DNA from 3 places in the Aureibacillus halotolerans genome. Region 1 is predicted to be linked to each of the others. Evidence: a T-box and tRNA genes for the amino acid it is inferred to sense, from the RefSeq annotation. Region 1 holds a T-box; the other regions hold tRNA genes.
What was found. The T-box of region 1 lies ahead of metG (methionine--tRNA ligase). A T-box ahead of a tRNA ligase gene usually reads a tRNA of that ligase, here a tRNA-Met.
Positions count from the first base shown of each region.

Region 2: it has a tRNA-Met gene. The T-box ahead of metG (methionine--tRNA ligase) is inferred to sense a tRNA for this amino acid. The anticodon was not compared.
Region 3: it has a tRNA-Met gene. The T-box ahead of metG (methionine--tRNA ligase) is inferred to sense a tRNA for this amino acid. The anticodon was not compared.

Region 1 covers NZ_SNYJ01000001.1:56,106-66,529, forward strand. Annotated here, with positions in the region: gene EV213_RS00270 (hypothetical protein) at 1-1,352, opposite strand, end outside; gene EV213_RS00275 (hypothetical protein) at 1,713-2,276, shown strand; gene EV213_RS00280 (VOC family protein) at 2,343-2,756, shown strand; gene EV213_RS00285 (ZIP family metal transporter) at 2,879-3,613, shown strand; gene EV213_RS00290 (DUF1801 domain-containing protein) at 3,715-4,134, shown strand; gene EV213_RS00295 (manganese-dependent inorganic pyrophosphatase) at 4,193-5,116, opposite strand; gene EV213_RS00300 (LysE family translocator) at 5,217-5,840, opposite strand; gene metG (methionine--tRNA ligase) at 5,898-7,532, opposite strand; T-box leader at 7,594-7,861, opposite strand; gene EV213_RS00310 (LysR family transcriptional regulator) at 8,004-8,909, opposite strand; gene EV213_RS00315 (DUF7010 family protein) at 8,983-9,576, opposite strand; gene EV213_RS00320 (aldo/keto reductase) at 9,665-10,424, opposite strand, start outside.
Region 2 covers NZ_SNYJ01000010.1:116,541-126,964, forward strand. Annotated here, with positions in the region: gene dnaB (replicative DNA helicase) at 1-641, shown strand, start outside; gene EV213_RS12800 (adenylosuccinate synthase) at 940-2,232, shown strand; tRNA gene EV213_RS12805 (tRNA-Lys) at 2,359-2,431, shown strand; tRNA gene EV213_RS12810 (tRNA-Met) at 2,444-2,520, shown strand; tRNA gene EV213_RS12815 (tRNA-Asp) at 2,788-2,863, shown strand; tRNA gene EV213_RS12820 (tRNA-Phe) at 2,886-2,958, shown strand; gene EV213_RS20985 (hypothetical protein) at 3,716-4,210, shown strand; gene EV213_RS12830 (hypothetical protein) at 4,207-4,998, shown strand; gene EV213_RS12835 (hypothetical protein) at 4,991-5,710, shown strand; gene EV213_RS12840 (ATP-binding cassette domain-containing protein) at 5,728-6,381, shown strand; gene EV213_RS12845 (LysM peptidoglycan-binding domain-containing M23 family metallopeptidase) at 6,608-8,089, shown strand; gene yycF (response regulator YycF) at 8,359-9,072, shown strand; gene walK (cell wall metabolism sensor histidine kinase WalK) at 9,069-10,424, shown strand, end outside.
Region 3 covers NZ_SNYJ01000003.1:261,468-271,891, forward strand. Annotated here, with positions in the region: gene EV213_RS05815 (dihydrodipicolinate synthase family protein) at 20-847, shown strand; gene EV213_RS05820 (peptidoglycan D,D-transpeptidase FtsI family protein) at 1,261-3,342, opposite strand; gene EV213_RS05825 (MFS transporter) at 3,412-4,704, opposite strand; gene EV213_RS05830 (superoxide dismutase) at 4,837-5,445, opposite strand; gene EV213_RS05835 (sugar phosphate isomerase/epimerase family protein) at 5,593-6,561, opposite strand; gene EV213_RS05840 (Gfo/Idh/MocA family protein) at 6,748-7,788, opposite strand; tRNA gene EV213_RS05845 (tRNA-Ser) at 8,195-8,287, opposite strand; tRNA gene EV213_RS05850 (tRNA-Ile) at 8,295-8,371, opposite strand; tRNA gene EV213_RS05855 (tRNA-Met) at 8,389-8,462, opposite strand; gene EV213_RS05860 (DUF456 domain-containing protein) at 8,573-9,058, opposite strand; gene EV213_RS05865 (DUF1189 family protein) at 9,208-9,939, shown strand; gene EV213_RS05870 (NfeD family protein) at 9,962-10,424, opposite strand, start outside.

The DNA.
Region 1 (10,424 bases):
GCTGCATTTGTTTTCGCATGAAACTGAAACGGTCCTTCTGGAAAAACCGCTGGATAAATTGCTGGATAGGCAAGCGGTCCATGAAAAAGAAAAAGTCCAATTAACCCAATTGGTGGAATGGCACGCCCTTTTCCTGGAAGCTCAATAGGCAGTGCTGAAGTGAAATTCACTCGAATAACCACACCATCGATAAATTTCTGTTCGATTGGATCCTCTCTTTCATAAATGCCTAACTCCCTTGCTTCGTTATCCCAATAGACGATGGATGTATTATGGGAAAGCCAAAAAAGGGTCGATAATTTTATAAAATGAGTGTGCCAAGCTTTCACGAATCCTGGCCGAAAAAGATCTGTTAGCTTTAAACGACCATATTTTCGATGCCATGCATCTGATTCCTCTATATAGTTAATAAAATGCTGAATCCTTGGGTGCATCGCGGTTCTCTTTGCTTCATAAAGATCATTCGCTTGCTGAAGATCCTCTGCAAAATGAGAATTTACAAAATCCCAATAGTTACCTGGTCGCAGTGGCACGACACGACCGCTCGTCGTTTCCCACTTCATAAACCATTCGACATCCATGCCAAAATAGAGAGCCGCATCATGAAAACGATCAGCCCAATGCATTTTTTTTGGCCAGTGGAGTAAGTGAAATTGATATGGACTTCTATGCTGATACCAAGCTCTAACCTTCTCCAATCTTTGGTTTGGAGGAAGTTCCGCGACACCTGCAAGGTCAACCGCTTGATGGGAAAGCTTTGAATCGTACTGTGCCATCGTATGTGTGCCTTCGACTTGTGCTGTGCTGGCTTTATTGATGTACGTATCCCAAGTGTGCATTAAACCTATGAAAATCGTGGGCTGCTCTTTGGTCCCTTTAAACCATAAGGAGGACTTATCTCGAAGGTTAATATGTCCACCCGTTCGCATTGTGAAAACTGTTCCCGATCCCACAGTCACATTTACGTTTTCAGCAAGTGTCCATCCTAACTCGCCTATCATATAAGGACCGTTCTGTCTTGTCAGATACTGGTCGCTTTCGCATTTTCCCTCCAATACGCGAAACCTGTCTACCTGGACAGTACAGGTTCCACCTTGTCCCGTCACACCAAGGCTGAATGACTTTACACTGTTTAATTTCGGGGCATAGACTAAAACCGGCGCCACGTGCATGGTCGTTAGCACCTGTTGAACAATGACACCTTCATGATCTTGTAGCGTTAATGTCCACTCACTATTTTTCGTATGTTCAAACAAATGTATTTCAATAGCTTCTCCATACGCTATTTGTAGAGAAAACATTTTCCCTGGATCTTGAACAGTGTACGGCATCCCATCCGTCAGTGTCGTCATCTACGTTCCTCTCCTTTTCAACTTTCATGTAAGACGAGCAATTACAATGTCCATCGAAGAACAATATCCTCATCCAATGATAAATAGTCTGATTAATAGGAAAATTAAAGTTGAATATGCTTGGTCTTCCCTGTCATTCCTTTTTCTACCTTAAAGATCGCATAGGTCCAAAGGACTGTCAAGATAGCAAAATCAGTCGGCATTGTCTGAAGGAAAGGAGATGTTCAAAAAGCATCAATATAGGAGTTTCCCCCTCCGAACACATGGCTTCCATTATTCGCAACTCCAAAAACGTATGAAAATGAAGGGGAACGGCACGTTGGTCACGAACATTTTCATTGTGAAAGGAGTTTAGACTTAATGCCTTTGTCTAATTGGATGTACAGGAGGATCAATGGTCGTATCGTACTCATTGCCTTTCTCCTTTTTGGATTCTTTATTCTTATGGTGTTACCCTGGATATCCGGCTTAACTGACTCATTAATAGGGTCAGGTGAATCTCCTGACAGCTCATTTTATTATTCTGCTACCGATTTATACGACATGGCTGACTCCTATGGCGAGGACGGTCGTCAAGCCTATATCATACTGCGCTGGACCTTTGATATTGTATGGCCGCTCGTCTATGTCTTTTTTCTAAGTGCTTTGCTCTCATGGTTTCTTCAATCAGTGGTTCCCACCAACAAACTTCGCCTTCTCAATCTTCTTCCGGTTGCTGGGGCCATGTTGGATATACTGGAGAACACAGGGGCATCCATCGTAATGGCTCGTTACCCCGAACGTTCGAACGGCATCGCTGAGGTAACGCCCTTTTTTACAGCGTTGAAATGGAGTTTTCTTTACGCAAGCTTTTTCATCGTTTTCCTAGCTGGTCTATGGTGGGTGTACAGGCTTCTGTCTTTAGCAAGAAATAAGAAACGGTGATTGTGTTTTCGTGGTACATTGAACGTAAGCTTTATACACTAACTCATACGAAGAGGTGGACGAAAAATGTCAACGTTAACTGCTGGACAAATCTTTGTCAATTTACCTGTAAAAGACATTAAACGTACGACGACGTTTTTTACCGCATTAGGATTTGAATTCAATCCACAATTTTCTAATGAAAATACAGGATGCATGGTCATTAGCGAACATATTTTTGTCATGCTTCTTGAGGAAGCACGCTTCAAAGATTTTACTAAAAAAGACATCGTTGACGCGTCCAAAGGTACTGAAGCGATTCTTTGCTTGTCCGCAACGAGTCGTGAAGCAGTTGACGAATTAGTCAATAAAGCTGTTGCAGCCGGGGCAACGACACCAAATGAAGTTCAGGATCATGGCTTTATGTACGGCTGGGGTTTTGAAGACTTGGACGGTCACCTTTGGGAACTCATGTATATGGATCCTAGCGCGTTCGAATAAAAGGAGACTGCCGTGTCCTGTCGCTCTTCACAGGACGCGGGGTTTTTTTGATTGGCCGTTAGAGTAACTCCATGCGTTCGAGGCACACTACATAAAGTCATGTAAGAAAGTAGGGATGAATCATGTGGAGTGCAGTTTTATGGGGAGGCATCGCTGGTTCGGCAACCTTGCTGGGCGCTTTGGCAGTCTTGTTTTTTTCCATTCCTAAACAGCTGATTGCGTACATTATGGCACTGGGCACAGGAGCTTTGATTGGCGCAACATTATACGAGTTGCTAGAGGATTCGCTACAGATCAGCAATATTGTCGTTATTTCCATTGGCTTTTTTTCGGGTGCCGTGATATTCACGCTTTTTGATTATCTTGTGACGAAAAAAGGTGGCGAAAAACGGAAGCATTCCTCTCGCGGAATGAAGCAAGCTGGCGGTGCTGGCCTTGCCATTTTCTTCGGTACGATAATGGATGCCTTACCTGAATCGGCCATGATTGGTCTCAGCTTAATGGAACGCCACAGCGTAAGCCTCTCACTTGTGATTGCCATTTTTATAAGCAATTTTCCTGAAGGTCTTTCAAGTACTGAAGGACTTCAAAAAAGCGGCTTTGCAAGGAAGCATATTTTAATGATGTGGACCTCTGTATTGCTAGTCTCAGCTTTAAGCTCGCTTGCAGGCGCCTCGTTGCTCGTGCATGCAACCAATGACATTAAGGCGGGAATGAGCGCCTTCGCTGGTGGTGGCATTATCGCTATGGTCGCCTCTACAATGATGCCAGAAGCGTATAAGGAAGGCGGACCTGTTGTCGGCTTTTTTACTGCGATCGGTGTTTTTATTTCGTTGACTTTAAATCACCTTGGATAGCCATATGCAATCCAAATGGTACAATGATCATTTGCAAGGCATCGTGAATTTTTGTTAAATAGTGTTATAAACGTAGGTTTTTAAAGGAGAGGGATGAAAGGATGGATGAGCAAAAGACGAAACAAACGGATGGTAGTGTAATAGAATTTCTTGAGCAGATTGAGCGTTCTGCGAAAAAAACCGATGCTTATCAATTATTGGATTTGTTCACAGAAGTCTCTGGCCACCCTGCAAAAATGTGGGGTCCAAGCATTATAGGCTTTGGTTCCTATCATTATACGTACGCTTCTGGTCACGAAGGCGATGCTCCCCTAGTCGGTTTTTCACCACGCAAAACAAATTTTAGTCTCTACTTTGCCACAGGCGATGAACAACGTGAAGCTTTATTGGCAAAGCTCGGCAAACACAAAGCTGGTAAGGCCTGTGTGTATATCAATAAACTAGCGGACATTGACGAAACTGCCCTCATTGAACTTATTAATCAGTCTATCGCCTTTTTGCAAGAAACGTATCCCGATTGAGTGTTTTAAAAAACAGGCTGAAACGACCAGTGAATTTTTCACTGGTCGCTCTTTTTCATTATCCGAGTACTTCTGTAAGCACAGGGACGACTTGCTTTTTCCGTGATACAACACCAGGCAATGGAATGACTTGATCAATGATGTTTTGTTCAAAGGCTTTGGCTGCTTTATCTTCGGATAATCCAAGTACGAGGCCTGTCGAATCACTCTTAATAATGTCAGTAATCACAAGCAAAAAGAGATCGAGGTTCTTCTCACTGACGGACGTTGTCATTTCTGCCAGCAATTCAGATCTCAACGCAAGCACTTCCTGGACATCAACCGTGTTAATCTGGGCAATTTCTACACGATGCACACCCATTGAAAATTCCTTCGCATCAATGGAGATGAGCTCTTTCGCTGTTTTTCCAGCCAAGGATGCACCGGCCTTAAGCATGGCGAGACCATATTCATTGACGTCCACTTCCGCAATGGCCGCAAGCTCAGCTGCCGCTGCCTTGTCCTCCTCTGTACACGTTGGAGATTGGAACAATAGTGAGTCAGAAATAATGGCCGAGAGCATTAATCCAGCATTGACTTTAGAGACTTCAACCCCATGCTCCTTAAACAACTTGTTTAAAATCGTCGCTGTACAGCCTACCGGTTCGGCACGATAATAAAGGGGCTCTGCGGTTTGAAAGCCAGAAATGCGATGATGGTCAACCACTTCAACAATGCGCACTTGATCGATATCATTTGCACTTTGGAGTGGCTCATTATGGTCGACAAGGATGACATCCTTTGCCTCCTCAGCTACACGTTCAACGAAACGAGGAGCTTCTACATTAAAGTACTCTAATGCGTAAGCTGTCTCTCCGTTGACTTCCCCAAGGCGAATGGCCTCAGCATCCAAGCCCATTTGTTGCTTCAGAGACGCATATACAATTGCTGAAGTAATTGTATCGGTATCCGGATTTTTATGACCAAACACTAATGTTTTCATTGACGTGCTTCACTCCTTATATGTATAGGTTTGCTTGTACAAAAGTGTACCATACAAACCAATTTTAGCGGAAATAAAAACTTGAGTGAACCTTTTACTGCTATTTTGTCAAAAACGCCATGCGAACACCAAGAATAACAAACAATCCTGCCTTTGTCAGTTGCATCGCATGAACAATCCGCGGATGACGTTGCAGTGTCGTTCCAAGAGTACCGGCAAACATAGACAAAACGGTGAAAACAACAATGGCTTGAAGAATAAACAATCCACCGAGGACCATCATCTGTAATGGAACCGAGCCCTGCTCAACAGACACAAATTGCGGCAACAGCGCGAGAAAGTAGAGGGACACTTTAGGGTTCAACACATTCATGACAATACCCTTTCGATACAAAGCATAAGAGCTTTGGTTCTTCAATTTGTCCGCTCCCTGTTCCTCATGACGCTCAGCGAAAGCTCGCCAAGCGAGATACAACAAATACAAAGCGCCTGCCCATTTGACGACTTGAAAAGCAAAGGCGGACTGGTACACAATCGCAGAAATGCCTAGTGCCGCTGCTGCCGTATGACCAAGAAGACCCGTACATAAGCCGAGCGATGTAGCGAAACCTGCCCTTTTTCCATACGTCATGCTCTGAGCGAGCACAAACAAATTATCTGGTCCTGGCGCCAGGGTGACTAGTATGGCGACACCAAGAAAAGATAAAACAACAGGGACATCCAAAACGTAACCTCCTTCAGTAAACAACATGTTCATTTTATCAGTTCTTCAAGCATTAAGTTAGAGTTTCCTCTTCTCCAGCCGCACCCGTTCTTCATCAATTCGGGTAAGATCAATTCTTGAGAAGAGCGGTTCTGGCGACAATTCAAGCCTCGGAACATGGCGAATGACGAACCAGTTGAATTCTTGTAAGCCGAGCAGCTGTTTCACTTTCTCACTTGAAAAAGGCAGAAACGGCGCAAGGAGTTGGGCAAAGTTGGCGATCCAAACAAGGCAGGTCGCCAACGTGCATTCGGCGTCCGTAGGCTCTTTGCGTACCTGAATCCAAGGTTCCCGACGATCAAAATAAACATTGCAATCACGGATCGCATGAAAAATCAGTTCGATCGCTTTTTTACAGTGCCCAGCTTCCAGACAATCCCCTACTTGTGAGTACAACTCTGTAATTCGCTCAAGCGTCCCGTTTCCCACCTGGCAGTGCTGCAATCCCTCTGGATAGGATTTTTCAATGAATATCAATGTTCGATTGACAAAGTTCCCATAGGCTCCTAATAGCTCACTATTGTGACTATAAATAAACTCCCGCCAAGAAAAATCAGCATCACGTTGCTCCGGTGCGTTCATGAGCAAATAATACCGTAATGAATCTGGTTCATAGCGTTCCAACGTCTCTTTAACCCACACGGCCCAATTTTGACTCGTGGACAGTTTCTTTTTTTCAAGCGTCATATACTCACTTGAGATGATATGGGTAGGATGATCTCCACGATTTGTTCCCATCAATAAGGCTGGCCAAATGATTGTATGAAAAGGAATATTGTCTTTTCCATGAACATAATATGCCTTTGCCCCCTCTGACCAAAAAGGCAACGCACTTTGCCCGCTTGTTTTTTCCCATTTCAGACTGGCAGACAAATAGCCAGCAACAGCTTCAATCCAGACGTAGATTTTCTTAGTAGTGAACCCTTCAATCGGCACTGGCACCCCATTCGGAAGATCACGAGACACGGCTCGGTCCCGGAGTGACTCATGAAGGTAACGCTTTGATAGCTGGATCGCATTGTCACGCCAACGTTTTTCATTTGCAGCTGTTTCTACAAATGTTTCAAGTGCCCGTTGCCATTGACTTAATGCCAAATAAAGATGGGTTGTTTTCCTAGTTTCTGGGACATCTCCACACAGCTTGCATGTTTTTTGCAGCAAGTCTAGGGGATCTAAAATAGTTGCACAAAAGTCGCATTGATCACCTCGCGCCTGACGTCCACATGAAGGACATTGCCCTTCAACATAACGATCTGGGAGGAATTGCGCACAATTGATGCAGTACGTTTGTTCAGTCTCCTTTTCATAAATCCACCCATTGTCATACAGTTCCTTAAAAAGCTCCTGCACAACGACATGATGTTGCTCACAATCGGTTCTCGAGTAGACATCATACGAAAATCCAAGCGTTGCGAACGTAGTGGAAAATTCTTCGTGAAAACGATCAGCAATTTCCGTCGTACTGACGCCTTCTTGTCGTGCACGAATTGAAATTGGAGTTCCATTACAATCAGACCCTGAAACATACAGCACCTCCTCCCCACATTGTCGAAAAAACCTTGCAAGCACATCACCTGGCAAAAGACTCGCCACATGCCCTATGTGTAATGAACCATTGGCATATGGCCACGCCCCTCCAATAAACACCGTCATTTCAACCACGCCTTTCCTTTTGGTAAAATAAAAAACCCTCGTCCGCTATCGTTGTTTAACGATAAAGGACGAGGGTTTTCCGCTCGTGGTACCACCTTTGTTCACAGGTAATTCAATACCTGCCTCAACACGTACGCCGCCATTCATTGCTTGATACGTTGGTCATGATAACGGCGACCGATCCCGTCAAACCCTACTATCCGAAAAAAAGAGTTCAGGTCTGAAGCTTAGAGGCCATTGTTCAAAGGGGGAGATATCGCTTCTTTTCAGCTTCCGAAGCTCTCTGGTAGATATACCCTTCTTTTACTTTTCCTCGTCAATGCTTTTCGATATAAAGTATTCGTAGTATACGCTATAGATTCGATTGATGCAAGGGCGTGAGGCTTGAACCATAATATATCCCTATCCACATATGAAGTTCCAATTTGAAGCAACTTCACAGAACTCATTGGTATAGTTAGTATATGTAACTTATCTATGTGATCCGGAATCAATCAGTTTTTTCGTCAGCTGTAAAAATGCAGCAGCCGATGGCTTTTCAAACCGCATTGGCTTCGTCACACACCAAAACGGTCTCGTCAATTTCACATCTGCCAGGTCCACTTGCACTAACAGACCATGCTTCAGTTCATGTTGAACGGTTGCAGCGGACACAAAACCAAAGCCAAGACCTGACTGTACGGCATTTTTCACCGCCTGTGTTGTGCTTAAAGCCAAGCAGCGGTTAAGCTCTTTCGTTTGAATCTTTTTAGCCAGATGTTCCTCCACCATCCGTCTCGTGTGCGAGGTCTCTTCTCTAGACACATAGGCATGTCCAAGCAAGTCGCGCGCAAAAACATGGTGTTGATTTGCCCAAGGATGCTTAGGATCGACAATAAGAATGACTTCGTCGTACGCGATCGCTTCGGCGTGAAATGATTTACTCTCAACTTCCCCTTCAACAAATGCCATATCAATCGTCTGCATGTCCAGCATTTGTAAAATGGTGGGCGTGTTATAGATCGCAAGCTGTACGCGATCATGGGTGTGTACATCTTGATAGGCTTGGATCACAGGCGGCAGAACGTACTCACCAAGTGTAAAGGAGGCGCCAATATTCAAGCGGGAAAAAGATGCATCCTTTAAGTGCCCAATCGCCTCTACTGAATTTTGGTATTCGGCGAGCATCGCTTTGGCATGAGGGTACAGTAACTCCCCAGCGTCCGTCAGCGTTAAGCTATTTTTCTCACGTTGAAATAACAAAATGCCATATACATCTTCTAAGGAGCGTATATTTTTTGTCACAGAGGGCTGCGAAATAAAGGCTCGTCGTCCCGCACTGCTTATGCTTCCTTCTTCAACAATGTAACAAAACAATTCAAGCCATTTAATATTCATGCGTACACTTCCTTGAAAGGATTTCTTCAGTATTATGTCATAAAGAGGACGTTCCCATTTGCACTAAACATCATTATATCGCTTTTTTCGTTGTAACCCAGATGGTTCCCCCTATACCCCAAAGTACAACTGCCGATCCGAAACTGGCAATGATCCAAGCAAGCCATATGGAATGGTCAAAAACAACGATTTCATTTGGGGCCACTGTTAATGAGATGAGACCGAGTAAACAAAGAGCCCCACCAGCCCAGTGATAGAGCTTTAAGCGAAATAAAAAAGCTAACGGTATGAAATGAACACCAACAATGATTGCAATACTCGCGGGAATATGTTCAGCTAGGTTAAATTGATTTAGCATAAAGGCGACGATAAAAATAGCAACGCCCTCTAAGGCAAAGACCAAATTAAATACTCGCTGCGTGGTAAGCTGGTCTCCCCGCGAAGTTTTATCTTCTGTTTTTCGTGTCAACTTTTTTGAGGATTTCATTAAATAAATGCCGCCAACCATAAGCAGGATACTTATCATCATCGACAAGAGGAAGACCCATGGTTCACCCCACCCTTGCAGCCCTAACGTTCCCGTATATGCCCAAAGGACCGAAAATACAGCCATAAAGATCATTCCCGTTGCTGCACCTTTTACTTGATCAGCTAAATACATGCTCATCTTACCCTTCCCCCTCATTCACGTCCTTTTAAGTATACAAAAAAAATGCGGTAACGTTGCAAGTCGTTACCGCATTTTTTCTTGACTATTATCGTGCGTGCATCTCGTTAGGCGCAGCGCCTTTTCGATCGCCGCTGTCGTAACCATCAATAAATGCCATTTCCTCAGAGGTCAATTCAAAATTAAACACATCAAAATTTTCTTCAATTCGGGACGGTGTGACGGATTTCGGAATCACAATGGAATTGTTTTGCAGATGCCAACGAAGAACGACCTGTGCATTGGTTTTGCCATGGCGATCTGCAATCTCTTTAAGCTTTTCATCTCTTAGAATATCCCCACCTTGAGCAAGGGGACTCCATGCCTCAATGAAAATATTATGCTTCGCACAAAATTCCTTTAGCTCTTTCTGTACAAGACCAGGATGGCACTCCACCTGATTCAGAACTGGAGTAACATCGCACTCGTCTAGCAAACGCTGCAAGTGCTCAATCTCAAAGTTACAGACACCAATGGCTTTTACTCTGCCATCTTTATAGAGCTTTTCTAATGCCTTGTATGTATCCACATAGTTGTCATATTTTGGCGTAGGCCAATGAATCAAATATAAGTCAATGTACTCCAAGCCTAGACGTTCAAGACTGGCATCAAAAGCTTCAAGAGTTTGGTCATAGCCTTGATCACTGTTCCATACCTTTGTTGTAATGAATAGCTTTTCTCTTGGAATATCAGATTGCTTAATCGCCTTACCTACCCCTACTTCATTTTTATAAATCATCGCTGTATCAATCGATGTATAGCCTACCTCCAGCGCTTTAGAAACTGCGGAAGTCGCTTTATCATCTTCG
Region 2 (10,424 bases), on a different contig from region 1:
GCGCCGAACAGCTCGTCATGCGGATGCTCTGTGCGGAGGGCAACATTGACGCCCAGCGGCTCAGAACGGGCAAACTAACGTCTGATGACTGGCAAAAGCTGACGATGGCGATGGGCAGCCTCTCTAACGCAGGCATTTACATCGATGATACGCCGGGGATAAGAGTCAATGACATACGTGCTAAATGCCGCCGTCTAAAGATGGAGCATGGCATTGGTATGATCTTGATTGACTACCTACAGCTCATTGCGGGCTCCTCACGAAATGGCGGCGAAAACCGCCAGCAAGAGGTTTCCGAGATTTCACGTTCTTTAAAAGCACTCGCCCGTGAGCTTGAAGTTCCTGTTATTGCGCTATCACAGCTCTCCCGTGGTGTTGAATCACGCCAGGACAAACGTCCAATGATGTCTGACATTCGGGAATCCGGGAGTATTGAGCAGGATGCCGATATCGTCTCGTTTTTGTATCGGGACGATTACTATGATAAAGAATCCGAAAGCCAAAACATTATTGAGATTATTATCGCCAAACAACGGAACGGCCCTGTAGGTACTGTTGAGCTTGCGTTTGTGAAGGAATACAATAAGTTCGTTAACCTAGAGACACGGCATAATGAACATGACATGCCGCCTGGTGCATGATCATATCGTCGTGGGTTAAGTTGAAAAGGAGGTCAGTGCCTCACTCTGGCCAACTTGGTGAACATATTAGCGCAACGCGAAAACAAAGCGTTGCGTTTTGTTTTGCTCAAGGGTTTAAATGAATGGTAGCCGTTCTTCTCAATAGACGAACATAAAATGGAATTGATGTTATAATCGTTCGTCTTCTCATTGACTTTCCCTGTGGTTACTGATACAATCATCTACGGTTACATGTGAAAATGCGTACTTTTAAACATAGCAAAGAACGAAATTGCGAAAATTAGCGGAGGTGCTTTTCATGTCATCAGTCGTGGTCGTAGGAACACAGTGGGGCGATGAAGGCAAAGGGAAAATCACAGACTATTTGTCAGAGAATGCGGAGCTTGTGGCTCGTTATCAAGGTGGTAACAACGCAGGGCATACGATCGTATTTGATGGCAATAAATACAAGCTTCATTTGATTCCTTCTGGCATTTTTTACGCAGATAAAACGTGCGTCCTCGGAAACGGTATGGTTATCGATCCGAAAGCACTTGTTGAAGAATTAGACTACTTAAAAGGCCACAACGTGTCCGTGGAAAAACTACGGATCAGCAATCGTGCCCATGTCATTTTGCCTTACCACTTAAAGCTTGATGAGCTTGAGGAAGAACAAAAGGGCGCCAATAAAATTGGGACGACGAAAAAAGGCATTGGTCCGGCATATATGGACAAAGCGGCACGGATCGGCATCCGCATCGCAGACTTACTAGACAAGGACGAGTTCCGCAAAAAGCTGGAGCAAAACCTTGCTCATAAAAATCGCTTATTTGAGAAAATGTATGAAACGAGCGGCTTTACACTTGATGAGATCCTTGATGAGTATTATGCGTATGGACAACAGTTCGCCCATTTTGTGACGGACACATCTGTTGTGTTGAACAAGGGTCTTGACGAAGGTCGACGCGTACTGTTCGAAGGGGCACAAGGGGTCATGCTCGATATCGATCAGGGCACCTACCCATTTGTGACGTCATCCAATCCAATTGCTGGCGGTGTCACCATCGGTTCTGGTGTGGGTCCGTCAAAAATTCAACACGTGGTTGGTGTTTCAAAGGCATACACCACTCGTGTGGGAGACGGTCCGTTTCCAACAGAATTAACGGATGAGATTGGTGATCAAATTCGTGAAACAGGTAATGAGTATGGCACTACAACGGGTAGACCACGCCGTGTCGGCTGGTTTGATTCGGTTGTCGTGCGCCACGCACGTCGAGTGAGCGGCATTACGGACCTGTCTTTGAATTCGATTGACGTCCTCACAGGCATCGAAACACTAAAAATCTGTACGTCTTACACGTACCAAGGCAAAGTGATGGAAGAATTTCCAGCAAGCCTGAACGTGCTGGCGCAATGCGAGCCTGTGTACGAAGAGTTGCCAGGGTGGACGGAAGATATTACAGGCTGCCGTTCGTTAAATGAGCTGCCATTGAATGCGCGCCATTACATTGAGCGTATTTCTCAGTTGACAGGTATTCCGTTGTCGATCTTTTCTGTAGGACCAGATCGCAACCAAACCAACACGGTACGAAGCGTTTACGCGATGCCATAAAGGGGAAGACTATAGTCAGGAAGGGAAAACATCCAATAAATTTTCCCTTCCTTCCCCCTTTTTTATAAAAAAAGCTTGCATGTTCCCTCTCGTTTATGATAATATTATTATTGTCGTTGTTGAGAGGAGCCATTAGCTCAGCCGGTAGAGCATCTGACTTTTAATCAGAGGGTCGGAGGTTCGAATCCTCCATGGCTCATATAAAAATCGTCGCGGGGTGGAGCAGTCTGGTAGCTCGTCGGGCTCATAACCCGAAGGTCGAAGGTTCAAATCCTTCCCCCGCAACCAAAATAATTGACGCATCTACATCGAGCAACATCCCTGATAAGTCAATACTGTAGTACTCGTAGAGTGCAACCAATTTAAAATTGACGCATCTGCGTTGAAACACTTCTTCGCCAAGTCAATGTTGTAGTACTTGAAGAGTGCAATTAAATCAAGTTTGCACCACTACGTTGATCATCATCTTGACAAGTCAACATTAGCAATATGTGCACTATTTCTTTACATACATAAACGTTTGAGGATACGCAAAATTCTTACAATTTTATACAAGGTCCCGTGGTGTAGCGGTTAACATGCCTGCCTGTCACGCAGGAGATCGCCGGTTCGATCCCGGTCGGGACCGCCATTTTATTTTTTTTTGCGTATATGGCTCGATAGCTCAGTCGGTAGAGCAGAGGACTGAAAATCCTCGTGTCGGCGGTTCGATTCCGTCTCGAGCCACTTTTTTACCTAACTAGACCTTTGAGGGTCTTTTTTTATTTGTCTGAAAGCAAAGATCGTTGAAGGGTAGATAGCCTAAGTTTTCTATGCTTTTCTTCCTCTGGTGAGATTGTGAGATGATATCTCTTTTCGAGACCTATATAGGTCTTTTTTTATGTGCATTGAAGTGAATATGATAACTGAAGCACATAAGTACAAACTAAAGAAAATACACGAGTTGGTCTTTCTTGTTTTTTCGTAATTTTTAAAAATCCATAACGAAAATAAAGAAAAATTTCCCATGATAAACTATAATTGTCTTAATAACGTCTACATAAGCACTAGGGTCTTTAATGAACGATTTCTTTCTTCTTCTATTCTCTCAACAAGAAATTACGTTATTGACTATTTCAAAATGAGAAATAGTCGGTCCCTGTCGTTAATGATGAAGAAAGGAGTTGGTTTTATGTCCTATCGTCATTCCGTAGTAAAGGAACTAAAAGAATCGTTACATCGAAAACGCATCCTTTTTATAGTATTCGCGTTTTGTTTATTCTATCTATTTTACGCAAGCCAGAAAGCAAGCTATTCCTTTACTAATTCACTAAGCCTTTTTACGTTTTTTTTAGAGAATTTACTGCCCATGACGTTCCCATTGCTTGCTGTATTTATCTATTTGGGGAAGTTTTCTGCGGAACTCAACCATCGCTTTATTTTTTACACTAGAACTCGAATGGCCTTGGGAAAAACGATCATATCGAAGTTCTTGGTGAATTTTATGCTAACGTTCGCTGTTTTTTTTCTGTATGTGTTTATCACCTTTCTTTATGCCTTTTATATTGATCCTTTCTTTGGACTTACGGAATATTTTAATCCAGATATGACTGTTGCAGAAATGGAAAAAGACAGATTAGAACGCCATACCTTTACGCAGTTGCTTGTTTACGGTGATTTTATTTACGGGGTGCTTTACTCCACATGGGTCGGTGTCAACGCGGCGGTTTGGTCCAGTTTTGGGTTCCTGCTCCTTCTTGTTATGAACAGGTCCTATGTCGCTTTAACTATTCCTTACTTGGCGTATCTTGCGCAAGTGTTTTTTTTCGGAAACCCAACGCTGCAACCTTATCGATTCTCTTTTTCGGTTTTCCCTTACGGCTTTACTCAACAGGAAATTTGGACAGCTTTCATTCCTTTGGGGGCATTAGTTATCATCTGTCTTGCTCTCAGCTTATACGTGCGATTGAAATTCAGAACCTTGGATAATTTTCTATGAGGTTTTCACGGCATTGCTTTCGTTCATATAACGTCTGGATGTGGTTTTTCGTCGCTGTTGTCTTGTTGCTTTGTGCGTGGGATCAGCGAATGTTTGTGATGGACCTGGCGCAGTACAAAGGCCTTCATTCAAATCAATGGGATGTTTTAATGGCTTGTTTGGGAAGCCCGTTTTTAGTGCTTTATTTAATATCCCCCTTCTGGATTTTTCATTCCAGCCGGATGATACTACAGGACTGGGACCCGGTTGTATTGATTCGTTTTAAAAGCCCGATGCATTGGGTATGGTTTACGTTGGCTAAACGGATCGGCCAATTGATTGTATTTTATGTATTGCTGCTGCTTGCGGCTGTCGCCATGACTACAGGCATTCCTTGGGAAAGTGACTGGAGTGCGTTCACAAAAAGTCCGTCTGGTCACCTCATTGCTTATACGCAGCCTGTTTATGAAAGTGGGATCTCTCCTTGGCTTGGAGTTCTTTTGGAGATGGGTTTAGCGGGCGGATACCTGATCGTTATTCAACTCCTCTTGTATTCGCTATTTCTCTTATTTTCACACAAACGGTTGGTTTTGCTATTCGGGAGTGTTCTCATTTTCATCGGTGGTATTGTGTCCTACAAGATGGTGCCTGGCGACTTGCCCTTTGCAAAGGTAACGAGCTATTTTGTACTTTCGTATACTCTCCAGTCGTTCCCGGCAGTTTGGGTGCCGTTTGCGATGTATCTGCTTTTCTCGGTGGTTCTTCTTGGGTTTGCCTACCTGTATTTGAGGATGAAGCGTATTGAATAAAAACCTAGGGCGAATGAATCTTCCATTCATCGTTTATGTGTCGATCTGCCTTGTTGGGGCGGCGAACTTTGTGCTTTTTGGGGAGTCCGATACGATCATCGCCTCCCTTCATACGGCAATTAATGGTGTCTTCCCACAGGGCATTCTTGTGATGCGGTATTTGTTTTACATGATTGTTCATCTTGGACTGGTTTATCTATTCCTCCATTATTTTGAGCGGATTCAGTATGGTCAAATGTTTTATATCTTGATTCGTTCCAAGTCTTTTTTACATTGGTTCCTTCACCAGCTTGGAAACATCACCTTGCTGGGGCTGGTCTGGTTGGTCGCTTTAGCTTTGCTGTTTTATGTGGGGGGTCTCCTTCGGGGGCTGCCGCTTGGCGCTGGTGTTGAAGATGTGCCAACCACGATCATTCTGTATCATCACTTTATAAACGGACTGTTGCAATTTGTAAATTATGCCCTGATTGCCTTTATCGTTTTCTGGATTTGGAGAAGTGATGTCCTGTTGTTAGGGTCTTTCGCTGTCATGTTTTTGCTTGGTTTGCCAGCGATAAATACGCACCAATTCCTGCCGTTTGCCTTAAGTTCGATGGGGTATGTGACAAGTGCTTGGTTCGGTGTGTTCACGATTAGCGGTGTGTTAGTGGCTTTCATTATCATAGAAATCGTGTTTTTGATCCTTGTGTTCAAGAAAGCGAAGTCGATTTAGAAGGGAGTTTTTGCCTTATGAATATTATCGAAGTAAAGTCTGTGTATAAAAAATTTAGAGGCGTCACATTGTTTGAAGGCGCTTCAGCTGAATTCAATCATGGTGAAATCCACGGAATCATTGGTCCAAATGGTTCGGGGAAGTCGGTATTCTTTAAAATGATTTGTGGGTTTATTCAACCGGATCAGGGGACGATTACGATTGATCCTACATATAGAAGCAAAGCCCACGGGTTTCCGGACAACTTTGGCATCATCATTGACCGTCCTGGCTACATTGCAGGAAAAACGGGGTTTGCAAACTTGCAAAGGCTGGCCGCCATTCAGGATAAGATTACGGATGAGGACATTGTGAAGACAATGAAGAGAGTCGGATTGCAGCCGGAGGCAAAGCAGAAAGTAAAAAACTATTCACTTGGCATGAAGCAAAAATTGGCGTTAGCCCAGGCTATTATGGAAGACCAGCAAGTGCTAATTCTGGACGAGCCCTTTAATGCTTTGGACAAAGACAGTGTCACGTCAGTACGGCAATTGCTGCTGGATTTAAAGGCCCAAGGGAAAACCATTATTATGACGAGCCATCAGGAAAATGATATTGAGCTGTTGTGCGACAAGGTCTATCGAATCGATCAGTACAAGCTGGAGGAAGTCGAGCGGAAAATGCCAACGTAATAAAAACGTTGAGACAAACTGAGAAGAGGAAAATCGAACTGTGAGATGAAAGCTTCTCGTCGTTCGAATTTTTCTAATTTGACCAAAATGACCCAAAATTGTCATGCTCCCGTGACAAAAAGACTACAAAACGATTACAAGTGACTTGAAAGTCTTCCAATTATCGAATCCTATGGTACAGTATTTTGTGGGAATGAGATTGATGCAAGTAGGGGGAACACATCAAGTGAAAGCAAACTTTACAATGAAGACCGTTGGGGCGTTTTTTGGAAAGAAGGCGCGCTATACAGGTCTTGTTCTAGTCGCAACCGGACTTGTGACTGCGGGTAGCTCGATTGTTCATGCGGGGGACAATGGTGTCATTGACACAGTGTACCATGTGTATCAAGGTGATCAAAAAATTGCTACGGTCAGTGACAAACAGATTATAGACGACGTTATAGATGAAAAAATAGATGCAGCAGAACAACAACATAGTGAATTAACGTATAAGCTAGGCCAATCGTTTAGCATTCTACCAGAGCGAACTTTTTCGGCAAGCTACCAAAACGAGCGAGGGCGTACAGCGCTTGAAAAATCGCTGGAAGTGGATGCGAAGGCGGTAGGCATCCTCGTTGAAGGTGAAGAAGAGCCTGTTGTGTATGTGCAGGACAAGGCCACAGCAAAGTCGATACTTAAGGACATGAAAACGAATTTCGTTGATGAAAAGGACCTGGATCTTTTGGAGAAAAAGCAAGAGGCTTCTTCAGAAAAGAACCAGGCCAATGAAAATGGAACACAGAAAAAGAAAGGTTCTACGTTATTAGACGTACGCTTTTCAAAGAAAGTTTCATTTAAAACGAAATTTGTTGATGAGAAAGACATTCTATCTGAAGATGATGCGCGAAAGCTACTGAAAAAAGGTTCACTTGAGGACGAAACGCATGTTGTTGAACAAGGCGAGGTTTTCAGTGAGGTGGCCACTACGTATGATTTGGATACGGACAAGCTGATGGCATTAAATCCAGGTATTCAGAATCAGAACCAGCTTAGAATAGGACAATCGTTGAATGTGACAGCCCGTCATCCGTATTTGAGCGTTGTCGTTTCTACTGCTGAAACGAAAGAAGAAACCATTCCCTTTAAAACGGTAGTAAAAGAAGACGACACAATGTACAAAGGTGAGGACAAGGTGACGCAGCAAGGCAAGGACGGCTCGCAAACCGTGACGTATCAAAAAACAAAAGTGAACGGCGTGCTGAGTGAGACCACTGTCATTGCCCGTGATGTGACCGGAAAAGCCCAAGACAAGGTCGTTGTCAAAGGCACGAAGGTAGTGCCTTCACGAGGAACAGGAGAGCTAGCATGGCCAACAAACGGTGGCAGCATTACGAGTAGAATGGGTCAACGTTGGGGCAAGCAACATAAAGGCATTGACATTGCTGGAGCAAGCAACCTCACGATAAAAGCAGCAGACAATGGCGTTGTTGAATTTGCAGGTGTTCAAAGTGGTTATGGAAACAAGATCGTAATTGACCATAACAACGGTACAAAAACCATCTATGCACATATGTCGAGCCTTTCCGTCAGTGCTGGAGAAACCGTGCCAAAGGGAACGAAGATTGGAGTGATGGGCTCTACTGGCCAATCTACAGGAACTCATCTTCACTTTGAAGTTTATGTGAACGGCACTTTAACGAATCCATTAACCAAGCTTCCAAGCAGATAATATACAACTGTCACGTCATCTGGCGTGGCGGTTTTTTTATGGTGAATGTTGGAATTAGCTGAATGGCTACTCGGTGACATGGTGATTGCTTATGAACATTTGGCCAGGTCATTCCTAAGCGCCGACCAATCAAAACGCAATGAGAAAAACGAATCTATGGTAGAATAGGGGAAACGTAAAAAACGTTATTAGACTGCACCATGATGTGAGACAATCTCGCTTTTTTGATACGTAAGAAAGGCACGTGACGAAGAAAAGGAGAGAACCAAATGGACAAGCATATTCTCGTTGTTGATGATGAACAGCCCATTGCAGATATATTGCAGTTTAATTTAGAAAAGGAAGGCTTCACGGTGACTTGTGCGTATGATGGGGACGAGGCCTTAAAGAAGCTAGAAGCGAATGTGCCTGATCTTGTGCTCCTTGATATAATGTTGCCGCAAAAGGATGGCATGGAAGTGTGCAAGGAAATTCGTAAAAACCACCAAATGCCAATTATTATGCTGACGGCCAAAGACTCTGAAATTGATAAAGTGCTTGGCTTAGAGCTTGGCGCGGACGATTATGTAACGAAGCCTTTTAGTGCACGGGAGCTGATTGCTCGTGTAAAAGCGAATCTGCGTCGCCATCAGCAGGTTGCCGAGCAGGATCAGGATTTGGTTGTTAAAGACATTCAGGTGGGCCCTCTAATGATCCACCCGAACTCGTACAATGTGAGTAAAGACGGACAAATGGTGGAGCTGACACACCGTGAGTTTGAATTGCTGCATTATTTAGCGCGCCATCTCGGTCAAGTCATGACACGGGAGCATTTGCTACAAACGGTATGGGGCTACGATTATTTTGGCGACGTACGGACCGTCGATGTCACCGTTCGACGTTTGCGTGAGAAAATTGAAAACAGCCCTAGCCACCCTACATTTCTAGTGACACGCCGTGGCGTCGGTTATTATTTAAAAACGCCTGATCCGGACGCCGAATGAAAACGAAGGAACGTGTCAGCTTTTTTAAATCAATTCATATTAAAATCATCTTAGTATACGTTTTGCTCTTGCTGGTCGCCATTCAGGTGATCGGCGTCTATTTTGTTCAGGAGCTTGAGGAGCAGTTGCTAACAAGTTTTTCGACGTCAACGAATGAGCGAGCCCATGTGATCGCCTATACGATAGAAGAGGAAATGGAAAAGGAACGGTCAGCGGATGATCTCCCACTTGAAACCGTGATTCGCGACAGCTTACGAGACTTTTTGTCCGATGACATTCGCGAAATTCAAGTAATCGACAGCCGAAACCGTATTGTGGCAACGACGAGCCCTTATGACACGTCCATTGTTGGCAAACGAACGCTGAACCTGCTTGTCAAACGGACATTGGTCGTCGGTGTCTCACAGGAAAAATGGATGATTGATCCGAAAACGAATGATCGCGTGCGTGTCGTTGTCGTTCCAATCACATCGGGCGAGGAAACCATCGGTGCCATCTATGTGTCGGCGAACGTCGAGCAAGTCTATGACCAGCTTCGCATCATTAACGAGATTTTAATTAAAGGTGTTGTGATCGCGCTCTTACTCACGATCGTGTTAGGTGTCTTTTTGGCACGGACTATTACGCGACCTGTCGCGGATATGCGTAAGCAGGCGCTTGTGCTCGCTAAAGGCGATTTTTCCCGTAATGTTAAGGTGTATGGGGACGATGAAATTGGTCAGCTGGCGACGTCCTTTAACGGGATGACACGCAAGCTGGAGGAAGCGCAGGCGACCACAGACAGTGAGCGGCGAAAACTCAGCTCTGTACTGACTCATATGACGGATGGTGTGATCGCCACGGATCGCTACGGTCAAGTCATCCTGATGAATGAACCGGCAGAAGAGCTGCTCGGCGTGTCTAGTGATGAGCTGCTTGGAGCGCCAATGATTGAAGTGTTGCGGCTAGAAGAGGAAGGTGTCACTTGGGAAGGTCTTTTCCGCGACATGGACTCGATGCTGCTTGACTATAGTGATGCGTTGCCAGAAGGGGAGCAATTGATCGTCAAAGCAAGCTTCTCTGTTATTCAAAAGGAGAGTGGCCTGCCAAACGGGCTCATTACGGTTCTTCATGACGTGACAGAGCAGGAACAAATTGAGCGTGAACGACGTGAGTTTGTGGCCAATGTGTCTCATGAGCTGCGTACGCCGTTAACGACGATGAAAAGCTACATCGAGGCATTAACGGATGGCGCATGGAAGGACGAGACCATTGCACCAAAATTTTTAAACGTTACGCAAAACGAAACGGAGCGTATGATTCGACTCGTGAATGATTTACTGCAACTGTCAAAGATGGACAGCCGAGAAGAA
Region 3 (10,424 bases), on a different contig from region 1:
TGGAAAGGAATGTTACATAATGCTTACTGAAGCTTACCACGTTACAATACCTACAGCCTTCTCACAAAATGAGGAGTTAGAAATCGAACACACATTGAATCATATTCAGAATTTGTATGATAAGGGGGTCAAATCGGTTTTAGTTTGTGGGACTACAGGAGAACAGCACAGTCTCAATACAGAAGAAAAACGAAGGCTTATTGAAGCACTAGATGGTCATGGATTATCTAAAAAAATGGAGATCCTTTTTGGGGTAGGCGCTGTCAGACAAAAAGACGCAGTGATGATTGCGGAAGCAATTAGCAAAACGAATATTGCTGGTATGGTGTTAGGATTTCCTCCCTATATTGTGCCCACACAAGATGAAATTACAATATACATTAAAAAAGTTGTTGAAGCGGGGGGAAAACCTACAATTCTATATAACTCCCCAGCGAGAACAGGATTTGACCTGAGTGAAGATACCATCATAAAAACGTTTAATTCATTAAAACTTGTCATTGGACTAAAAGAATCTGGCCCAAAAAGTAAGGAAACCTTAGCCTATATAAAAGAATCATGTCCAGGTATTTACATTTATGCTGGCGGCGATATAGATCTTAAAAATAAACTTCAGAAGGGGTTCAATCGACTTTCCTCTGTAGCAGGAAATATTGATCCGAACGGGATACATGATTGGTTCAATAGGCTAATAGCTGGCGAAGAGAATCAAATGCACGATGATGCAATTCATTCACTTCTTAACTCAACATATACGAAGCGGTCAATTATTATTAATGTTAAAGCAGAATTGAATAAACAAGGGATACAAATGGGCATTTGTAGAAGTCCATTGGGAAATTGTTAGTCTGCAAAAGCACATAAGGAGTTCTGTAGCGATTTCGAGTGGAGGTCGACCGGTACTCATTTCTTTACATTGTCGGCTAAGGCCATCCTCATAAGCTCTGCAGAGGTCTTGCTTTTGACAAAAAAGCTTCGAACTTTATTATTCAATCTTTAATATGAAAAAAGCAGTCCATTCCTCCTCCGAGGGCGGGCTGCTTTTTCTCTATTCGCTTTACCATTCGTTAGGTGTTGACCGCTTACGTCGTTATGAAAAATAGGACTTAACTTAGCGCCCGGCTTGTAACAGATGAATCGGTCAATGCCTTAATAGCAAACAAAACTCCGAACAGATTCAAATGAATTGTTCGAAGTTTTATCGGATAAATTAGGTATGCCTTAGCCTATTTCGGTTTGCAGCAGCGCTACAGCGCTCTACTACGATTCATTGCCTTGTTCTTCTTCATTTTGATTATCGTTGGTATTAGCATAATCACCATAATTAAAGAAGGCGTCCATCATTCGCTGACCGATATCTTTGCTGATTGGATCACTGTCACTAATTCCCGGGACAGCGATAGCAAAAGCGACTTGCGGATTATCATAAGGCGCATAACCAATCAACGTTAAGTTGTAGAAGTTGCCAGAGTTGTCAGCTTCAGCGGTTCCTGTTTTTCCAGCGGCATTATAGGGGCGATCAGCAAAGTGCTCATCTGCTGTACCTTCCGCCGTATGGAAAGCCATATGAAAGCCTTGCTGAACATATCCTAAATTCGTATCGCTCATTTCGATTTTATTGAGGATATTCGGTTCAAAACGTTGAATTAATGGACCAGGTGAACCATCACCTGAGAGCGTAGGTTCACGAATTTCTTTGACTAGTCTTGGCTGGATGCGATAGCCACCATTCGCGATTGTTGACACGTATTGACCTAATTGCATTGTTGTATAGGTGTCATACTGCCCAATCATCATATCCATCAAGAGACCGATTATTCTGTCTCTACCAGTATACCCTGAGCTTTCAGTAGGTAGGTCTATGCCTGTATCCACCCCGAGACCAAACTGTGCAAAGTAGTTTCTTACTTCTTCATAAGCGCCAGGGTTATTAAACGGAGCAGATTCATAGGGGCGGTAATTGTACTCCCCCATCCGCATTGCAATATGAAACATGTACACGTTCGAAGATTTTTGTAACGCTTGAATTTCATTGTTGTAGCCCAAATATTTATAAGAGCTTTTTTCATCATCATCATTGATATTAATCGGCCGATCATCAATGACCTCGCCGTGATGAATGACACCACTTTCCAATCCAGCTAGTACACTGGCGCCCTTGACCGTTGACCCCATTGCATAAGCATTGTTTGTGACGCCTAACGGATTGTCAATAAATTCAATTTCGCCATTTTCATTGCGACTAAATTTCTTCCCAACCATGGCGTACACTTCACCAGTATTAGGGTTCAGCATTGTTGCATACACCTCATTGGCATACTGACTAGACCCATGTGGACCTTGTTTAGATTGAAGCATTTCTTCCTCAACAATCTGTTCCACTTCTTTTTGTAGTTGAGATCTAATGGACAAAACAAGGTCCTTGCCGCGTTTTCCCTCTGTCACTACTTTTGTAGCGACAACTTCACCATCTTCAAGTGTATTCACTACTTGCTTTTTCTGTCCTTGAAGGACATCTTCATATTGTGCCTCTAAATAGCTTGTTCCGACACGGTCGTTTCGACTGTAGCCGCGTGCCAAATAATAGTCAAGCTGTTCTCTAGGTAATCCTGTTTCCGAACTGGACACACTGCCAATAACACTCCGTAACATCCCATCCTGTGTATAATTCCGCTCCCAGTTGACTGTCGTATGAATGCCCGGTAGCTCAGCCAAATGTTCACTGACACGAGCATATTCTTCTTTTTTTACGTCCTCAATCTTTATGTTCTGTGGCACAAGATCATATCCACCTGCAAGCTCACGATAGATGGCCATCACCTCACGCTCTTGCCCATTAATGGAGGCAAGATCTTCAGCTGTAATACGCTCCAACTGAAGTTGGTAAAGGTCTCCTGCTTCAAGCTCCCCTGCCTCAATTTCAGTGGCAATTTTTTCTCTAGCTTTCTCCGGTCTCGTAATGATCCAATAGTCCTTTTCGTCACGGAGATTTACGTCTTCATCCGGCTTTTCAATTAGCGTTGACAATTTTTTTGCCAGTTCTAAAAGCTGCTCATTGCTAGTGTTTTTGTCTCTTGTATAGGTAATAGCATAAAGCGGCTTATTGTTCACAAGCACATTGTAATTGCTATCGTATATTTTTCCTCTAGGAACTGGCGTATTCACGGTCGTATTTACAGTTCGATTTAAACTGCGTTCGTACTCTTCCCCATGCACAATTTGAAGCACACCAAGCCGTAAGATTAATACCGAAAACAGCAAAAATATAACAAAAAATAAGATGTTTAATCGAAAGGATAGCTGTTTCCGTTTTTTCTTTCGTTTCTTTACTGTATCTGCCACACATAACGCTCCCTCTCGCTACAACTTCTAAGTCCATTTTACATGAATTTTTACGAGAGCGAAAGAATGTTAACGTGGGTCTGCATTATTTTCTTGCATTCGCCAAGAATCGGACACAGCTTTTTTGTCATCGTCACGTGTTGGTGTCACCGTATGGATCCGTCGTATGCAAAAATAGATGAGAAAATGGCCGGAGCCTATGACACCAATTAACACAGGAAGTGAAACTGTTGGAGAGAACGCCGTCACAGCTACTATGAACATGAGGATGGAAACGGCGCGACCGGCATTTAAAAAAAGCTCTTTGATAACGACATATTCTACGCGCATATCTGCTGCACGCCAGCCTCGACCAATGACATCATAGGTGAGAGATGCAAAGGGCACCATGACGACAGGGTAAGCAATTCCTGTACAAACTGCATAGATCATCAAGAGAGGGAATTTCAATGTGAACATGAGCAATAATACGCTGGCATACATCATCGCTCCAGCCACTAAAATAGCAAGCTTCCTCCTTGTGGGTGGAATATATCGCGCGGCTATATAATAGAAACAGAGCGCTACAGACGAGTGCACAAGGCTAAAGGTACCGATGGCCAGCTCACTTTGCGTTGCAATAAACACCCATAGTGTAATCGCAAATATAAATGTTCCTTCTCTGAGCCCTTGGAAAAAATGGGCGTTTAATATTCGTTTCCAATCCTTATTATATGTTTGCTCGGTCCAGATCCGTTTCCATTCGTAGCGTCCACTAGCAGGTCTAGGAAGTAACAAGAAACTGAGCGCCACAGCTCCTGCAAAAAGGATGAGCGAGGTCGTAAAGATTGTTGTATATCCTGTAAATTGCTCCATACTAGCAATTATATACCCAGCTGCCAAGGGACCTACCATCCCGGAGAACGAGGAGATAAAGCCTAGAAAACCGTTAAAAAAATCACGTGTGTCTGGTTCGGTGATTTCAAATGTCAGCACGTTAAACGCTAACCAGTAAAACCCAAACCCAATCCCGAGCAAGCTGCCCAAAAGCACTAAATATTGAGAGGATGCCCCCCCTACCATTAATACGGCTAAATAAAAGAGCGCCAAGAAAATCACACCAATGCGTAAAACAAGCACTCGATCTACTTTTTTTGCTAAACGACCAGCAAAAAGGAAAGTGAGTGGCTGTAAAATGACTTGAGCAAGGTTGTAAATGGCCAGGTCCGTATAGTTTCCTGATTGCTTCCAAAGATAAATGTTTACAAAGGTATTTGATAGTGCAATGGATAACGCGTAAAGCCCTCCAATACTAATGAGCAATAACAACGCCCGTTGACTACCACCTGTATTGCCCGTCATATTACGTAATAATGTCTTCATCGTAGCCTCTCCTTTGCATGCTTTTCTTAGCATGATCCTGAAGCAAGGGAGATATGCACAAAACGACAAGCAAAAAGGCAGCCCTTAAAGTCACTTAGATGACTTTAAGGGCTGCCCCATTTTTACAAATTATTATTTTGCGTCGTTGTAAATTTTATTCGCTTTATCCCAATCAACGACATTCCAATACGCCGAGATGTAATCTGGGCGACGATTTTGATATTTCAAGTAGTAGGCGTGCTCCCAAACGTCTAGGCCAATAACTGGCGTCGCACCGTCTGTAAGTGGAGAATCCTGATTTGGAGTGCTTGTGATCTCGATGGCGCCGTTATTTACGACGAGCCATGCCCAACCAGAGCCAAAACGACCAGTTGCTGCAGTCGTGAACTCATCTTTAAACGCATCGAAGCTACCAAATTTACTGTCGATAGCTGCTTTCAAATCACCAGTAGGTTCCCCGCCACCATTAGGAGAAAGGCTATTCCAGAAAAATGTGTGATTTGCATGACCACCGCCATTGTTTCTTACCGCTGTGCGGATGTTTTCTGGGACATCATTCAATTGTGCAACCAACTCAAACACGTCTTTGTTCTCAAGATCCGCGTTTCCTTTAACGGCATCATTAAGTTTTGTGACGTACGTGTTATGGTGCTTCGTGTGGTGAATGTTCATCGTTTCTTTATCGATGTGTGGTTCGAGTGCGTCGTATGCATATGGTAATTCCGGCAGTTCATAAGCCATTGCAAATTCCTCCTTTAAGAATGTATGTAGTTTGCAGCTGAAAACGATTATCAGCCTGTCACTACATCAACAGTACCAAATATACCCGTGAAGTGCAAAGAAAAAACATCGGGATTCCCGATTTTTCTTCCCTGTTTTTTCATTTGGTTATGCCCACCAGATTTCGCCTACTTTTTCCTTCGTAATCATGCGTTGCAAAGTCGCAGCCGCTTTTTCAAACCCTTCTTGGACAGACATTAAGCTGTCCTCATGTTCAATGCTTAAGTAGCCGTCATAGCCAACTAGCTGAAGAGCCGAGACAATCTCCCGCCATTTTTCTTCGCCTTGCCCAAAGCCTATTGTTCTAAAAATCCATGATCGTTCAAGTTCTTGACCATAGTTTTTTGTATCTAATACGCCATTTGCCGCAGTGTTTTGTGCATCAATGCCTGTATCCTTCGCATGAAAGTAAAAAAGTGCATCTTCTTTTGCAAGTGCTTTTATCGCCACAACTGGATCCATCTGCTGCCAGAACAAATGACTCGGATCGAGGTTAACACCAATCTGAGCGCCGCACTCTTCACGTAGACGTAGAGCCGTTTCTGTATTGTACACAACGAAACCAGGATGCGCTTCAATCGCAACTTGAACGTTATGCGCTTTCAAAAATTCATTCTGCTCCTTCCAATACGGAATCACTTTTTCTTCCCATTGCCACTTCAGAACCTCAGGATGATCTTCTGGCCAAGCAGCGGTCACCCACACTGGGTATTTAGAATGCTCTGACTCTCCAGGGCAACCTGAAAAGGTAATCACATTTTTAACACCTAGGCGTTCTGCGAGTAAAACGGTATCATGAAAATCCTGATGAAATTTGTCAGCTGTTTCTTTTGTTGGATGCAGAGGATTTCCATGACAGCTTAAGGCACTAATTTCTAGCCCACGGCTTTCAACAGCTTGTTTGAACGCATCGAGCTTACTGGCATCTGCCAAAAGCTCTGCAGGGTTGCAATGAGCATTTCCTGGATACCCACCTGTACCAATTTCCACGGCATCCAGTCCATTTTTGGCAATGATGTCGAGTGCCTCTTCCAACGGTTTGTCCTGAAACAAAACACTAAATACGCCTAATTTCAATGTTTTTCATCCCCTTTTGATGAGTGGTTGAGTAATCTCCGCTTAGATACGACATCGTTCCCTATAAAAGCGGTTCCATTTACTAGTTCACCGTTTTGTAGTCGAATTCCTTTTCTAAATGCGTTCAACACAAAAGGTTTTACAAATTTAGTGATTTTCTACCTTCATCCTACAAGCAGAAAATTGTTATACTTCTAAGTGGGTTCCTGTCAACAATACCTTCTTACCTTCTTTAGCACTTTTTATCGCCCCAAAAACCATGGCCATGCTTTTAATATTAGAGGTACAGTCGGTCTCCGCTAGACGCCCTTCTTCTAACGCCTGAAACATTTCATCTAAACACCCTTCATGCCCTTCTCGTCGTGACACATCTGCTTGAATAGGCACATGAACGATCTCATCAAGGAAGTCCCCCTCCTTATTTTCCTTCAATTGTTTAACGTCGGCAAAAAGCTCTTTCTCCCCATTCCATAAGGCAGTTCCTTTTGAACCTTGAATCCGCCACTCCGATTGCCACGATGTCCCTGCACCAATTGAGCTCCACGAACCTCGATATGTAAAGACAATGCCATTATCCATCTCAAAAATACAAACGGCAGAAGCATTCCCGTCATACCACGATCCTGGCGTGTTAAACTCGTGACAGTAAACAGACACAGGGTCAGCGTTACAAATCAAGCGTGCCTGATCGAACGTATGAATCGCCATATCAATAATTAAAGGATGCAGCATCGCTTCCCTGAACCCACCAAAGTGTGGACCTAGAAAAAAGTCAGCGTGTACAGCTCCTACAGGTCCAATAAGCTGTTGATCAAGAGCCTTCTGTAAGCCACGAATATGCTTATCATAGCGGCGATTTTGCATTACTGAATACGTCTGCTTCTGTTTTGCCGATAATGCTAAGACACTGTTTGCATCTTCAAATGACTCAGCCATTGGCTTTTCACCAAAGACGTTTAAGTTCATTCTCATTGCTTCTGAACTAACATCCTTATGACTAGCAGGAATGGTTACATCAAAAACAAGTGTTGCTTCTGTTTGTGCAATGGCATCTGTGAGTGATTCAAACACCGGAACATCCAAATTGTGTGCGTCTCGCATTTTGATTGCATTCTCGATAAACACATCGACAAGAGCTACAATCGACACATTGGTTCTCTCGATGGCATAGTCTACCCATTTGTTTGCCATCCCACCACACCCAACAACAATGACACGATGATTCATAAAAACCCTCCTTAATTGTAATCGCTTACGTTTATTGTAGCGACAAGCGACTCGTTCGACTAGTCCTACTTTTTATAAAAGCTGCCATACGCTCGCTTTCACCCTAAAGTGCACAAGTGCATCATCGACTCAAAAAGCTTCGTCGTGATTTTTTTGCCGTAGGAGTCCTCGCTAGTGGCTGCTTTTAATGACCCATTCATTTTTTATGATTTGATTTGAATTGAATTGAAGAGGGATCCTCTAGTTATTAAAAGCGTAGAGATCCACTTAGTTACTAAAAGACGATCTTTAAAATAAGACGAACCATTCTAGCTTTAATCAATTCCGTCTAGCACGAGTTTCTTATATGATTTAACACAAATAAAAAAAGCCTTCAAGAGGCTTGATTCATGTGCCATATAAATTATGGAGGAGGAAGAGGGATTCGAACCCCCGCGCGGTTTGACCCGCCTGTCGGTTTTCAAGACCGATCCCTTCAGCCAGACTTGGGTATTCCTCCGTACAACTGGTGGACCCTGCAGGACTCGAACCTGCGACCGATCGGTTATGAGCCGATGGCTCTAACCAGCTGAGCTAAGGGTCCAGTTACATATAAAAGCATAGCGGCGGAGGGGATCGAACCCCCGACCTCACGGGTATGAACCGTACGCTCTAGCCAGCTGAGCTACACCGCCACAATGAAAAGACATTAGAAATTATACAAGTAATAATCTCTCAAGTCAACCCTTTTTTAAAGGATCACTAGAACAATATACCATGCTTGTTTTCGTGTTGCAATCTTTTTCTATATAAAAATCCAAACAAAAAGCAGGACAATCATGATGGTTTGCAGAACGAATTTGGCAAGTGATCCTGCGATAAATCCTAGCAATGAACCTACCCCAATTTTTAATGCCTTCAAAAAAGGACCTCTATGCACAATAAGCTCCCCAATAACTGCACCAGCAAACGGACCCACAAACAGTCCAACAGCCGGGATGACGAATGGACCAATAAGCATGCCAATTAAGCTTCCATTAATTGCTGCTTTCGACCCTCCCCATTTTTTCACTCCAAAATAAGTGGCCGCCCAATCTGCTAAAAAAATCAAGGCAACTATACTTGCCTGTAGCACCCAATAAACAATGCCAAACGGCGCAAAAGAAAACCAAAATCCATAAAGAAATAGGCCTGCGATCACAAAGAGAATGCCTGGGAGTACCGGGTAGATGAAACTGAGATACCCTAATAGAAATAAAATTGAAATTAGAATCCAACCGACAATATCCAATATCCGTCCGTTTTTTATATAACTGCCTTAAAAAACGGTGCCACCTCGCTTCTATAATGATATCTTGTTTCTATGCTTGATGTTGTGTCATGTCGTGCGTAAAATGAACTATAGATAAAAAAGTATGTGAACCTTGAGGAGATCCATTCATGAAACGTTTGTTCTTTCAACTACGAAAAAGCGTTACGTCGCCTGCCTTTATTGCCGCAATGCGGGTTCGGGGCATTGGAAACGCGCTTCGTTTATTACTCACGCTCTCTGCTTTGTTCGCCCTTCTTTACGGCAGTATTTTATCATTTTCCTTATCAGCATGGGTAAATGACGTTTCTCATGCGTTATCTTCAGAAAGCATCCGCTGGAAAAGCGTTGACGGGTTTCTCGAAGATTTTTCAGCCCCTGACAATAGTCTTGTCAAACGGTCATCGCCATCAGAAGATTCAATAACACCAGCATTGTTTCTTGATTCTACCCAATTTACAATTCATTCTGAGTATCTGTCAATGTCGGTGGATTATTCAACCTTTCCTCAACGCATTTTCACTGAAGAAGACGGTCAGAATGCACTGCGTTTTGTCCAAGAAAATATCGTCTTACTGTATGTTGCTAGTTTTGTAATCACCTTTGTTCTTTGTTTTATGTTCCTAGTGCTCGCATCGAGTGGACTCGCTTTATCCAGCCAGCTTTTCTCCACCGTTATGAAGAAAAAACGCAGCTCTTATACACAAGCATGGTCGATGAGCGCCTTTACATTGCCCTTAGGAACGTTTCTTTACCTTATTGGCAGCGTCATAGGACAACCCCTTTTTGGGCTAGGTGGCGTATTCGTAACGATATCTATGATGTTTCTCGCCATAAAAAAGCTGCCTGTCAGCCGTGTATAACCAACTGACAGGCAGCTTTAACTTATTCCTGAATTATTGATTCTTCCGTTTGAGGCTTCACGACTATTTTCGTCCCATCCACAGCAACAACATTCACTGTTGTCTGTTGCTTGATCCATTGTCCAGAAGACACTGCACTATAGTCGGTCTCGTTAATGCGAACCGTGCCAATGGGGCGAAAGTCAGTCATCGTCATTCCTTCTTTTCCAACGAGTTCTTTATAAGACAGATTTATTGAATTATAGCCGGCTTCACTCGTCAAACGATCTTTGAGTGCGAGCTTAGACCATACATTCCGCTTTGGAAAAACTTTAAGAAGAAATAATGCGCCTGCGACACCAATCATCATACCAATGGTTACTGCGACACCATAGGTTAATGATGGAGAAGGCACAGCAATGGCAACGATCATCATAAGTGTGCCGATAATGGCTAATGTCCCGTCATTGAGAAGCTTTCCGTCAATTAATATAAGAGCGATGCCA